Regions from separate parts of the Pediococcus sp. M21F004 genome, predicted to be linked through region 3. Evidence: predicted binding sites of a transcription regulator. Region 3 holds the regulator's gene; each other region holds the start of a gene.
What was found. The regulator HrcA, encoded in region 3, represses chaperone genes, less so after heat shock. The targets are predictions, from matches to a motif close to TTAGCACTCNNNNNNNNNGAGTGCTAA.

Region 1: the regulator HrcA is predicted to act here: its motif matches at 2,263-2,289, upstream of ACLHK8_RS04905 (Hsp20/alpha crystallin family protein).
Region 2: the regulator HrcA is predicted to act here: its motif matches at 2,425-2,451, upstream of clpP (ATP-dependent Clp endopeptidase proteolytic subunit ClpP).

Annotation. Positions count from the first base shown of each region.
Region 1 is NZ_CP177314.1:926,476-930,769, reverse strand. It holds gene ACLHK8_RS04915 (HAD-IC family P-type ATPase) at 1-1,690, shown strand, start outside; gene ACLHK8_RS04910 (hypothetical protein) at 1,766-2,146, shown strand; gene ACLHK8_RS04905 (Hsp20/alpha crystallin family protein) at 2,379-2,807, shown strand; gene ACLHK8_RS04900 (aldo/keto reductase) at 2,998-3,942, shown strand; gene ACLHK8_RS04895 (DUF5067 domain-containing protein) at 4,139-4,294, opposite strand, start outside.
Region 2 is NZ_CP177314.1:1,903,917-1,908,210, forward strand. It holds gene ACLHK8_RS09455 (gluconeogenesis factor YvcK family protein) at 1-573, shown strand, start outside; gene whiA (DNA-binding protein WhiA) at 634-1,563, shown strand; gene clpP (ATP-dependent Clp endopeptidase proteolytic subunit ClpP) at 1,630-2,226, opposite strand; tRNA gene ACLHK8_RS09470 (tRNA-Arg) at 2,664-2,735, opposite strand; gene rpoN (RNA polymerase factor sigma-54) at 2,802-4,136, shown strand.
Region 3 is NZ_CP177314.1:323,142-327,435, reverse strand. It holds gene dnaK (molecular chaperone DnaK) at 1-1,356, opposite strand, end outside; gene grpE (nucleotide exchange factor GrpE) at 1,383-1,979, opposite strand; gene hrcA (heat-inducible transcriptional repressor HrcA) at 1,994-3,043, opposite strand; gene ribF (riboflavin biosynthesis protein RibF) at 3,141-4,088, opposite strand; gene truB (tRNA pseudouridine(55) synthase TruB) at 4,099-4,294, opposite strand, start outside.

The DNA of each region.
Region 1 (4,294 bases), 600 kb from region 3:
GGGAACCTTAACAAAAAATGAAATGACAATTGATACGCTGATTACCAAAAATGGTAAGTATGCGGTAACCGGAACGGGTTATACACCAACTGGGCATATTACTAAAAATGGCCAACCGGTCGCTGTCGGTCAAGATGAAGATTTAGACCGGTTGATGGTTGCTGGACACGAAGCTAATGACACACGCCTGATTAAAAATGATGATAAGTGGGAAATCAACGGAGAACCTACTGATGGCGCATTTTTAGCACTGTATCATAAGGTGTTTAAAGAAACTGAGCCTGACTTAGTTGAATTGGACAAAATTCCATTTGATTCAGAATATCGTTATATTGCTAAACTGGATGAGGATTCAGACGGACAACGCGTTATTTTGGTGAAAGGGTCTCCAGATAAGATCTTTACAATGGCCAAACAAGCAGATAGTAGCTTTGATATTCCAGACTGGACAAACCGGGTATCTCAGTTGGCAAGAGACGGTGAACGAGTGGTGGCCTTGGGTTATCGTGAAGTTTCGCGTGATGTCCATAACCTTACCCCAGAAGTTATGGCAGAAGGAGTTCATTTTCTAGGAATTACTGGGATTATTGATCCCCCTAGAGAAGAAACCATCGTGGCATTGAAGCAAATGCGTGAAGCCGGAATTAAAGTTAAAATGATTACTGGTGATCACCCTGAAACGGCGTCTGCGATTGCTGCAAAGCTTGGTTTAGATGAAAATGTTTCGGCCATCACAGGTGCGCAAATTGATGAGCTTTCAGATGAAAAACTAAAAGAAGTTATCCAGGATTACAATGTGTTTGCGCGGACAACGCCGATGAACAAGTTGCGAATTGTGGAAGCATACCAAGCTAATGGGCTTGTCACTGCCATGACGGGTGACGGTGTTAATGATGCGCCAGCCTTGAAAAAAGCTGATATTGGAATTGCGATGGGGATCAAAGGAACCGATGTTGCGAAAGAAGCTGCCGATATGGTTTTAGCAGATGATAACTTTGCAACGTTGACGACCGCAATTAAAGAGGGACGTCACGTTTACGATAATATCAAAAAAACGATTCGGTTCTTATTACCCACTAGTTTTGCTGAAGGTTTGATTGTGTTGATATCGATTATGTTCCAACAAGAATTACCTTTGGTGCCAACCCAGTTATTATGGATTAACATGGTTTCCGCAGTCACAATTCAGTTCGCGTTCTTATTTGAACCAGCTGAGGAAGGTATCATGAAGCGGATGCCACGAAAGAGTAATCAGTCTTTCTTAAATAGAAAAGATGTTTGGCAAATTATCTATGTGGCAATTTTGATTGCTGCTCTGGGAATTGGAGCTTTCAACTGGTTAACGATGCAAGGGGTTAGTTCGACCGTTGCAAGTACCGTTACCTTAAACGTAATTGTATTCGGAAAAATCTTTTATCTCTTTAACATTCGGACGCCCAAGCCAGCAATTTCAAAAGATGTTTTACGTAATAAGATGGCCTTTGTCATCATCGGGATTCTCCTGGTATTGCAAGCCGGAATTACCTATTTACCATTTATGCAGAGTATCTTTAGCACTGCTGGGTTAAGCGCCCCCCTTTGGTTATTGCCAATTGTGGCCGGAATTGTTGTTTTAATTGTTACTGAGCTTGATAAACTGTTTGATCTCCGCCATCGACTGCATTTAGCGACGTCTCGTAATCAAAAATAAAGGGGTTTCATTTTACCATTTTAAAAAGTGGTGCTAGGATGAAGTCGTAAAAATATGATTAGGGAGATTTCGAAAATGGCAAAAGAAGCAGTTAAAGTTGAAACAGATAAAGAACGGATTGCAAAAATCGACTTCGATAAAGAAGATGTTAAGCAAGCAGCTGACATGATCGCAGAAAAAGGTTTCGTTACTAGAAATGATTTTCCCGATTTAAAAGATCGGCTGTGGAGCGAAGGATTTTACGAACAAATTGAAGATGAATTTCATCATCGTGATAACGAAGATCCATACATTTTCTTTGAACGTTTTGACTTTATCGGTGGTGCCATTGAATCAATTATCTTCGACATGGACCAAGTTGAAACAAGAGAAAAAGCATTGCATATTTTAGGGGATGCTTCAGATTTAAAGGTTCAAGATAAGCCTAATGAAACACATAAAGTAGTTACTTATTAAACAATAGCGGACTAAATTAAAAGTTTCTAAACTGCGTTAAGCTAGTTTAGAAACTTTTTTATTGTTAAAATTAATGAATTGTTAATCCTATGATACCGGCTTTTTAAGACACACATTTAGCACTCTTACATAAAGAGTGCTAAATTCTTGCATTCGTTTCTAAAAGGTCATACTATATAAATGTACCAAGAAATGAGGTACAAAAAATAATATTAAAAGGGAGTCTTGAATTATGGCTAACGAGTTAAGAAACAGAGATTTTGATGATTTTGCACCACTTGATTTTTTCGATAATTTTGGGAAGAATTTCTTCAAATCGATGACTCAAGGTAGCTCAATGAAGACGGACATCCGTGAAAACGATAAAAATTATGAAGTTTCCGCAGAACTACCTGGTTTCAAGAAGGAAAATATCTCTTTGAATTATGACAACGATACGTTGACTATTGAAGGCAAGCATAACGTTGAAAAGGAAAAGAAAGACGAAAAAGGTAATTTGATTCGTCAAGAACGGAGTTTCAGTAACACTTCACGTCAATTTTATTTACCAGACATCGATCGTGAAAAGATCAGTGCTTCATATGACGGTGGCGTTTTAAAAGTAATATTGCCAAAGAGTGAAGAAAAGTTAGAAGCTGGCAAACAAATTCAAATTAACTAAAATTGAATGGTACTCTTTAAAAAGCTGTGACTACACTGTCGCAGCTTTTTTGCGTAATCATGGGGCCAAAAACTGCTTATAAATTGAATTCTTTATGTAACCGATATCAAATTAATTTTGTTTCGCCTAAAAAGGTGTTAAGCTGGAACTTGGATAGTTTCTTAAATCTATAATTTTAGGAGTGATAATTTTGAAACAAATTACAATTGGTGGCAAAAAGGTTTCTAACGTAGCCTTAGGAATTATGCGAATGGACGCGTTGGATACAGACGCTGCAAAAAAAGTAATTGAGACAGCCGTTGATAACGGTGTAAACTTTATTGATACTGCGGACATTTATGGAGGCGGTAAATCAGATCTCGTTTTCCGTGATGCTTTAGCTAAATCATCCGTAGATCGTGATGACTTATGGATTCAATCCAAGGTTGGGATTCGTAATGGCAATGATGACGGTTCAGGCAAGCCTTATGGAAACCGTTACGATTTCTCTAAACAACATATTATTGATGCCGTGAATCATGAGTTGCAGAGCTTAAATCTGGATTATTTGGATTCCGTTTTACTTCATCGTCCAGACCCATTGATGGAACCAAATGAGATTGCAGAAGCTTTTGATGAATTGCAAACAGCTGGTAAAGTGCGTCATTTTGGTGTTTCTAATTTCAATCCAATGCAATTTGAAATGTTGCAAGGCGCAGTTTCACAAAAGCTGATGTTTAATCAATTACAGTTTGGAATTATGCACAGCAACATGATTGATTTTGGGATGCATACAAACATGCAAGATGACCATAGTGTTGATCATGACGGGCAATTCCTCGAATATTCTCGAATTCATGATATCGTGATCCAAGCTTGGTCACCATATCAATGGGGAAATTTCAATGGGCCATTTATTGACAATCCTAAATTCCCTGAATTAAATAAAAAAATGCAAGAATTGGCTGATCAGTATGGGGTCACAAAAAATGCTATTGCTACAGCATGGATTTTGCGTCATCCGGCTAAATTCCAAGTATTAGTGGGCTCAATGAATCCACAAAATATTAAGGAATCATTGGCAGGTAGTGATGTAGAAATGACAGGCCAAGAGTGGTACGACATTTACTACGCAGCTGGAAATGATATGCCTTAAATCCAGTGGGTAAAAATAACGCGAAAAAGGTTCATAATAAGTGCGACGTATGCGAGAAAACTCCCGCAGTAGTCGTGGTTATTATGAACCTTTTGTTGTTTTTAACCGGCCTAAGAAATCTTAGTAGATAATGGACCAAAAAAGAATCCTAGCTCAAATTTCAATTGTTTGAGTCAGAATTCTTCTAAAAATCTAATTAATCAGTACTGTATTGGCGTGTGCCGATCAATTGATGATGCGTATCATAAAAACTAACCTTCACGGGGGCGCCGTTTTTCACAAGCTGCCATGAACCTTCAGCCTTGATATGGTGGTTAGGTTTAATTTCACTAACCGAGGCATTTTCCAAATT
Region 2 (4,294 bases), 510 kb from region 3:
GGCAGTCAATTGGCAGGAGAGTCTGAAATTACTGCCGCCCATAAAACAATTAAACGAATTTGGGTAGAGCCAACCTCTTGGAAGGCGAATGAAAAGCCACATGCTGTTCAAGAGGCCATTGACGCTATTTTAGATGCGGATGAAATCGTGCTTGGACCCGGAAGCTTATTCACGAGCATTCTCCCTAATCTGATGATTTCAAACATTGGGGATGCGGTTTTAAAAACCACAGCAGAGGTTGTGTACATTTGTAACATTATGACTCAAAAAGGCGAAACGGATAACTTCACGGACTCCGATCATGTTCGGGTGTTGAATGAGCACTTGGGACAAAATTTCGTCGATACTGTGCTCGTAAATACAGCTAAGGTACCTGATGACTACATGGATTATGATCGTTACGACGAGTATTCTACTCAAGTTGGATCCGATTTTAAAGGCTTAAGAGCTCAAAACTGTCGGGTGGTTTCCAATAACTTTCTTAGTTTGCGCGACCACGGAGCTTTTCATGATGGTGATCGGGTGGCCGAAGAATTGTTTAATATGGCAGGAAATCCTAAAGCCTGTGACTAAACAGTGTGTTTTGAAGAATTGTTAGCAAGAAAAATTATAATTTAGAAGGAAGGGATTTTCGTGTCGTATGCAAGTGAAGTAAAAAAAGAGCTAACTGGGATTGAAGTCCATCCTGAAAATGCAAAAGCTGAATTGATGGCTCTTATTCGCATGAATGGTTCAATTAATTTGGTTCATCATCAGTTAGTGTTAAGTGTGCAAACCGAAAATCCCGCAATTGCGCGACGAATTTACACACTATTAAAGGATTTTTACTCTGTTGAAGGGGAATTAATTGTTCGTCGCAAAATGAAGCTCAAGAAAAATAATCTTTATATTGTCCGTTTGATGACAAATGCCCAAGCTATTCTGGAAGATTTATCTATTTTAACGAATGGTTTTCAGATTAATGAGAAAGTGCCTGATGATTTACTGACAACTGAGGGTGAAATCCGTTCTTATTTAAGAGGTGCATTTTTGGCTGGAGGATCAGTTAATAATCCTGAAACAAGTCGATATCACTTGGAAATTTATTCTTTATATGAAACACACAACGCAATGTTGACTGAATGGATGAATCGATATCATTTAAATGCGCGTTCGACTGAGCGACGTAGCGGATATATTGTCTATTTGAAGGAAGCGGAACGAATTGCGGACTTCCTATCTTTAATTGGAGCAACCAATTCGATGCTGAAATTTGAGGACGTTCGGATTCTTCGTGATATGCGCAATTCTGTTAATCGGCTTGTAAATTGCGAAAATGCTAATTTGACGAAAGTTGCTAACGCTTCGAGTAAACAAATCAATAACATTAAATATATTGATGAAATGGTAGGAATTAATAAATTACCACCAAAACTTCAAGAGGTTGCGCGAGTTAGATTGGATAATCAAGAAGTCAGTTTAAAGGAATTGGGCGAGTTGATTCCAAGTGGTGCAATTTCAAAATCGGGGATTAACCATCGACTACGAAAATTAAATGAATATGCAGATAAATTACGTGCGTAGAGTCTGTAAACAAAAAAAGACACCGAGTTATAAAAACTCAGTGTCTTTTTTTGAATATCTGAAATGTTACTTCTTTAAATCTTCGTTATTGGCCATAATTCCGTCAATCAAGCCGTAATCAACAGCTTCTTGAGCTGTAAAGTAATGATCACGCTCGGTATCACGATTAATAACTTTCAATGGTTGACCAGAATTGTCAGCCAAGATTTGGTTCAATTGTTTACGTGTCTTTAGAATTTCTTCTGCGACAATTTCAATTTCAGTTTGTTGTCCTTGAGCACCACCAGATGGCTGATGAATCAACACTTCTGAATGAGGTAAAGCAAAACGCTTGCCCTTTGTACCAGACGATGCCAATACACTAGCCATAGATGCAGCCATCCCCATTACGATTGTTTGAACATCAGATTTGATGAAGTTCATTGTATCGTAAATTGCAAGGCCGGCAGTTACAACACCACCGGGAGAGTTGATATATAGGTAAATATCTTTCTCAGAGTCTTGGGCATCAAGAAACAAAAGCTGGGCAATAATTGAGTTAGCAACGTCATCATCGATAGCACCGGAAAGCATAATGATTCGATCCTTCAACAAACGGGAATAGATATCATAAGCACGTTCGCCACGTGATGATTGTTCAATAACTGTTGGAACTAAGTTCATAACTTAGTAGCCTCCCTTTAAATTTAATTTTTTATTTTATTAGTTCATCACTAATATAGTAATAGCTTAACGCCAAGGTCAAAAAAGGTCAAACAATTTTACTCGCTTTGAATCTTTTTTTGATTAATCCCCTTAATACTAGCTTCCATCAAGCATCACAGTGGCATGATACAAGGCCTGAGAACATGTTTCTAATCTTTTTCACTTTTGTGTGGTGGATGGTAAAGGTAGTGATTTGTTCTAAAAAAGAGCTGAAGATAATCAGCTCTAAATAAGGTTTATCTTTATTTTGTAAAATGTGGGCAACTATTGTTTTTAAATGATTTTGTTTGACATCTAATAACTAGTGTTTAATAATTAGAAGACTATGAACACCCTTTCAACAGTGACGAAACAACATTTTTGAAAAGGCTAAAATAATTTTGGGTACAAAAAAATGCGCCATGCGGGAGTCGAACCCGCGTCTCAAGAACCGGAATCTCACGTGCGATCCACTACACTAACGGCGCAAACTACCTTTTAATTTTACTGTATTCACTTTAAAAAAACAAGCTATTTAAAAAGAGGTGATCTACTTGGCTATTCAACAGGGCCTACATCAACATCAAAAACAAGCTCAACGGTTAGCAATGACCCAGACGTTGCAGCAATCGATTCAAGTTCTACAATATAATGTTGAAGAATTACAAAATTTTTTGAACCAAAAGGCGTTGGAAAATCCATTAATTAATGTGTCAACTAGTCGAGAAGATCTACCAATTAGTTCGCAGTCCAGATCATCTTCACAATCAGTTGATGAAAATTATATGAATCAAATTCCAAATGACAGTCATCAATCCTTGTTTGAATATTTACTTGATCAGATTCATCTCACACTGCGAGATACTCCCTTACGGAATTTAGTTTTATTTTTACTTGAGTATATTGATCAAGATGGCTACTTGGACATTTCACTTGAAGACGCGATGGAAAAAACCGGGAGTAACAAGGTTGATATGGTGGATGCTGTAACGTTAATTCAGCAACTGGATCCGCCGGGCGTTGGGGCGAGAAATTTGCAAGAGAGTCTTTTACTTCAGGCTGAGAGCGATGATTGGGCACCAAAAAATGCGATCACGCTTTTAAAGGAAAATTTTGAGGAGTTAGCAAATAAAAAATGGGCCTTAATTGCTAAGCAGCAAGAAATGACTTTGGCAGAGATTCAAGAAATTTTTGATTATATCCGGACCTTAACCCCGAAGCCAGGCGCTCGTTTTAATGACGAGGGTCCTCAATATATTTTTCCAGATTTGATTGTGGAAAATGAGGAGGGAGAACTTAGTATTCGAATGTCGCGATCGGCTAAACCTGCCGTGCATTTCCAACAACGTTATTTTCAAAAGATGTTACAACGAAAAGATAGTGAAGTAACGGACTATGTCAAAGGGAAAAAGAAAGAGTACGATTGGATTTCTCGAAGCTTACAACAAAGAGAAAACACAATTTTACGGGTTGGAAGAGTTTTAGTTGAACATCAACAGGCTTTCTTCCTTGAAAAGACCAAAGAATTGAGGCCGCTGCTGTTACAAGATGTGGCCTTGAAATTGGGTTTACATGAATCCACAATTAGTCGGGCAGTCAATGGCAAGTATTTACAAACGCGCTTTGGTACTTTTGAACTTAAATCATTTTTTAGTAGCGCTGTGGCTAAGACAGATGCATCACCAGAAGGCTTATCGGTTGATACAGTGAAGCAGTTATTGCAGAAGTTTATTCATGAAGAGGATAAGCGTAAACCATTATCTGATGCAAAAATTGTTAAACAATTGGCAGAACGTAAGATTGAGGTTTCTAGACGGACAGTTGCAAAATATCGAGAAAGTTTGAATATTCCGTCATCATCGGCACGAAAGCGGTATGAAGCAGATTAGAGGGTTGGTTAAGAAAACGTTTAAGATTGCATAGGGGTTTGAGTTGCAATGAAGAGCGGCTCCTGATATAATTCAATATGTAAGTGAGTGGTATACAACCGAAAAATAACTTGATTAGGTGTATGCCAATTATTTTGAATTTGTCGGGTCGTTCAATG
Region 3 (4,294 bases):
ATCGATATCGAATTTAACTTCGATTTGGGGAACGCCACGAGGTGCCGGTGGAATGTCCGTTAATTGGAATCTTCCAAGTGTTTTGTCATCGGCAGCCATTGGTCGTTCGCCTTGAAGGACGTGAATATCAACAGCTGGTTGACTATCAGCAGCAGTGGAGAATACTTGTGATTTACTTGTTGGAATGGTTGTATTGCGGTCAATCAACTTAGTGAAGACCCCACCCATTGTTTCAATTCCTAATGAAAGTGGTGTGACATCAAGCAAAACGACGTCTTTAACATCACCAGTCAAAACACCACCTTGGACTGCAGCACCAATGGCAACAGCTTCATCAGGGTTAATTGAATGGTTAGGTTCTTTGCCTGTCCAATTCTTAACAGCTTCTTGAACTGCAGGGATTCGAGTTGACCCACCATTAAGGATAACCTCATCAATTTCACTGGTTGAAAGGCCAGCATCACGTAACGCATTATCTACAGGTGTCTTAGTGCGTGCAACAAGGTCTGATGTCATTTGATCAAATTGTGCACGTGTTAAGGTCTTTTCCAAATGTAAAGGACCATTAGCCCCAGCAGAGATAAATGGTAAGCTAATTTGAGCTTCATTTACGCCAGAAAGATCTTTCTTAGCTTTTTCAGCTGCATCCTTCAAACGTTGTAAGGCCATCTTATCTTGAGAAAGGTCAACACCATTGTCCTTCTTGAACTCAGCAACAAGCCAATCGATGATCTTTTGGTCAAAATCATCACCACCAAGATGAGTATCACCATTAGTAGAAAGAACTTGGAAAACACCATCGCCTAATTCAAGAATCGAAACATCAAAAGTTCCTCCACCAAGATCATAAACTAAGACTTTTTCATCTTTATCTTGTTTGTCTAGGCCATAAGCTAACGCGGAAGCTGTTGGTTCGTTAATAATTCGTTCAACATCTAATCCAGCAATCTTACCAGCATCTTTAGTAGCTTGACGTTGAGAATCGTCAAAGTATGCAGGAACGGTAATAACAGCTTTTTCAACTGTGTCACCAAGATAGTCTTCTGCATAATGTTTTAAATATTCAAGAATCATTGCTGAAATTTCTTGAGGTGTGTATGATTTACCGTTTGCTGAAACGGTGTAGCCACTTTCGCCAATATGACGTTTGATGGAAACAATTGTATCAGGATTTGTAATTGCTTGTCGTTTTGCAACTTCCCCAACTTGTGTTTCACCATTCTTAAATGCAACCACTGAAGGTGTAGTACGGTTACCTTCTGGGTTTGTAATAATCTTTGGCTTGTCGCCTTCGAGCACTGCAACTGCAGAATTTGTGGTTCCTAAATCAATTCCAATAATTTTATTGCTTGCCATTTTTATTATCCCTCTTTATATATTTTTTATTGTGCCACGACAACCATTGCTGGTCGTAAAACACGGTCTTTTAACATATAACCTTTTTGTAAAACACTAACAATCTGGTCTGCTTCTTTACCATCTTCAACAGGCACTGTTTGGACTGCTTGATGAATTTGAGGATCAAAGGATTGGCCCTCAGCCTCAATCTCAGTCACGTTATTGTCTTTAAGCGCCTTACTCATATGATCATACACCATCTGGATTCCCTTTTTGAGCTGAACACCGCTCTCATCTGAAACCTCAATGGATAAAGCTCGTTCCAAGTTATCAATAACCGGAAGAATATCTTTGGCTAAATGTTGACCATCATATTTAACTAGGTTAGCCTGCTCTTTTTCGTTGCGCTTTTGAATATTAGCAATTTCAGCCTTAGCACGAATATATTGATCAGTTATAGCATCAACCTTACCAGTTAATTCACTAATCTGCGTTTGTAACTCTTCAATTTGTTTATTTGACTTGCCATGCTTTTTAGCTTTTTTTTCTGATTTAGTTGTTGTTTCTTTGGCTGGTTTAGACTTTTCGTTCGTCTCCTCTGCCGTTTTTTCAATTTCTTCAACTTTTTTATCTTCAGACACTACATTCACACCTCTCAAATATCATCAATATCGTGGTAATAATCTATTAATCGCTGCGCTAATTCTGTTCGAAACGCACCAACCAATCCAATCATTCTAGAATATGGCATACTAGTCGGGCCTAAGATCGCAATGACACCCTTACCATGCTGATCAACGTCATACGTGGCTGTAATCAGACTATAATTTTTCAACAAATTATTGGTAATTTCATTGCCAATTTGAACCTGGATATTCTGATCAAGTGATCCGCCTAATACATCAGCGAGATCTGTTGACCGTCCCATCAATGAATATAACGACCGAAGCGAACTTACATCAGGCTGCTTTGAAAAATCTAAAAGGTTCAAACGGCCACCAACAAAGAAACGTTCTGTAGCCGATTTCTTCAAAACATCTTCAAAGATATCTAAGAATCCATCTGGAGTTTCTATATATTTTCCGATTTGCATCGGAATATCTGTTTCCAGTCGTTTGAATACCTCACCTAATGTTAATCCCACTAGCTGATCATTAATAATTCGAATTACGGATTCTAACGCCTCTGGGTTAACGCTGCTAGGAACCTTAAACGTGCGATTTTGAACATCACCATTATCAGTAACCAAGATCGCCATCACCCGATGATTCCCAAGCGGAACTAATCGAAAGCCTTCAAGCTTAGCATCCTTAAGCTCCGGTTTCACTGTGAAAGCAGTATAACTAGTCAATTTAGAAAGCATATCTGCAGATTCAGCTACGATATCATCAATCTCTTGAAACTGTTGATTGAATGAAGAACGAATGCGACGTAAATCACTTGATTGAACCTTATCAGGCTTCAACAAATGATCCACATAATAACGGTACCCCTTAATTGAAGGCACCCGTCCAGAAGAAGAATGTGTCTTTTTAAGCAAACCTTTTTCTTCTAATGTTGCCATTTCGTTTCGAATCGTTGCCGAACTAACGTGGATCGGTAATTGACTAACCAATGCTTTTGAGCCAACCGGTTGCCCATCGTCCGTGTATATTTGAACGATTGCTTTTAAAATCAGTAACTCTCTATCTGTCAGCAAAACCATCACCTCTTTTAGCACTTAGCACATTGGAGTGCTAAGACACTATTAAAGATACCAAATGTTTTTCTAAAAGTCAACAATAGTCAAACATTTTTTTGCATTATATAGTCAAATTCGCAAAATACTGCCGAATATTCTTTTCGTCTGCCTTTAATTGATCGATTAATCCCTCTGCACCGTCAAATTTAATTTCACCACGAACATAGTGATACCAATCAACCCGAACCATTTCTCCATAAATCTCCTGGTCAAAATCAAAAATATTAATTTCTAACGTGATTGGACGATGTTCACCAAAAGTAACGTTGCGCCCAACCGATGCCATGCCTAAATACCATTTAGATCCGATTTTGATTCGGACGGCGTAAATCCCGATCCCAGGAATCCTAGCTTTAGGATCGGATAAGATATTAGCAGTTGGAAACCCTAATGTGCGACCACGAGCTTCGCCATGAACCACTAAGCCACTAGTTTGGTAGATGTACCCAAGAAATAGGTTGGCGTGATCTACATCACCTTGTTTTAAATCTGTTCTGATTCGCGTTGAGCTCACTTTTTCACCGTCTAAGAGAAATTCTGGAACAGTCACAATTTCAAATCTGTTTTTAGCATACGTTGATAAATGCGCCATATCGGCAATTTTGCGGGGGCCATAAGTATAATCAAAGCCGGCCACAATCACCTGAGCGCAAAGGTCAACCATATACTGGTCGACAAAATCCTGAGGGGTCAAATTGGCCAGCTTAGATGTAAAACTCACCACATATAGTAAATCTACCCCAAATTTCTGCATTAATTCGGCCTTTCGCTTAACCGAGCTTAAATACAGTGTGCCGTCTAACTCTGGCTTTGGAAACACAACAGACGGGTGGTGATCAAACGTCATAGCTGCAAGAGGTAACTTCCGTTGATCAGCTACTTTTCGAGCCTGTTTCAATACAGCTTGATGTCCTAGATGCACACCACCGAAAAATCCCATTGCCATAACGACTTTATCATCCGTAATTTGGTTAACGTCATACGGATGATGTAAATAAATGATTTTCATACAAATTCTCCTATTCCGTTAGCAGCATAGTTAATGGCCGATATGCTGCCCTTTCTTGATCATATTGATATAAAGCCTGAACTCGATCTGCATGCGTTAAGACAAGCACTGGTTCCGCATCTTTTGGTTGATCAAAATTGCTACGTTTTAAAACTGCCCCATTTTGAACTCTGGTCCATAAGTCTTCATTTAATGCAAAGTGGGGA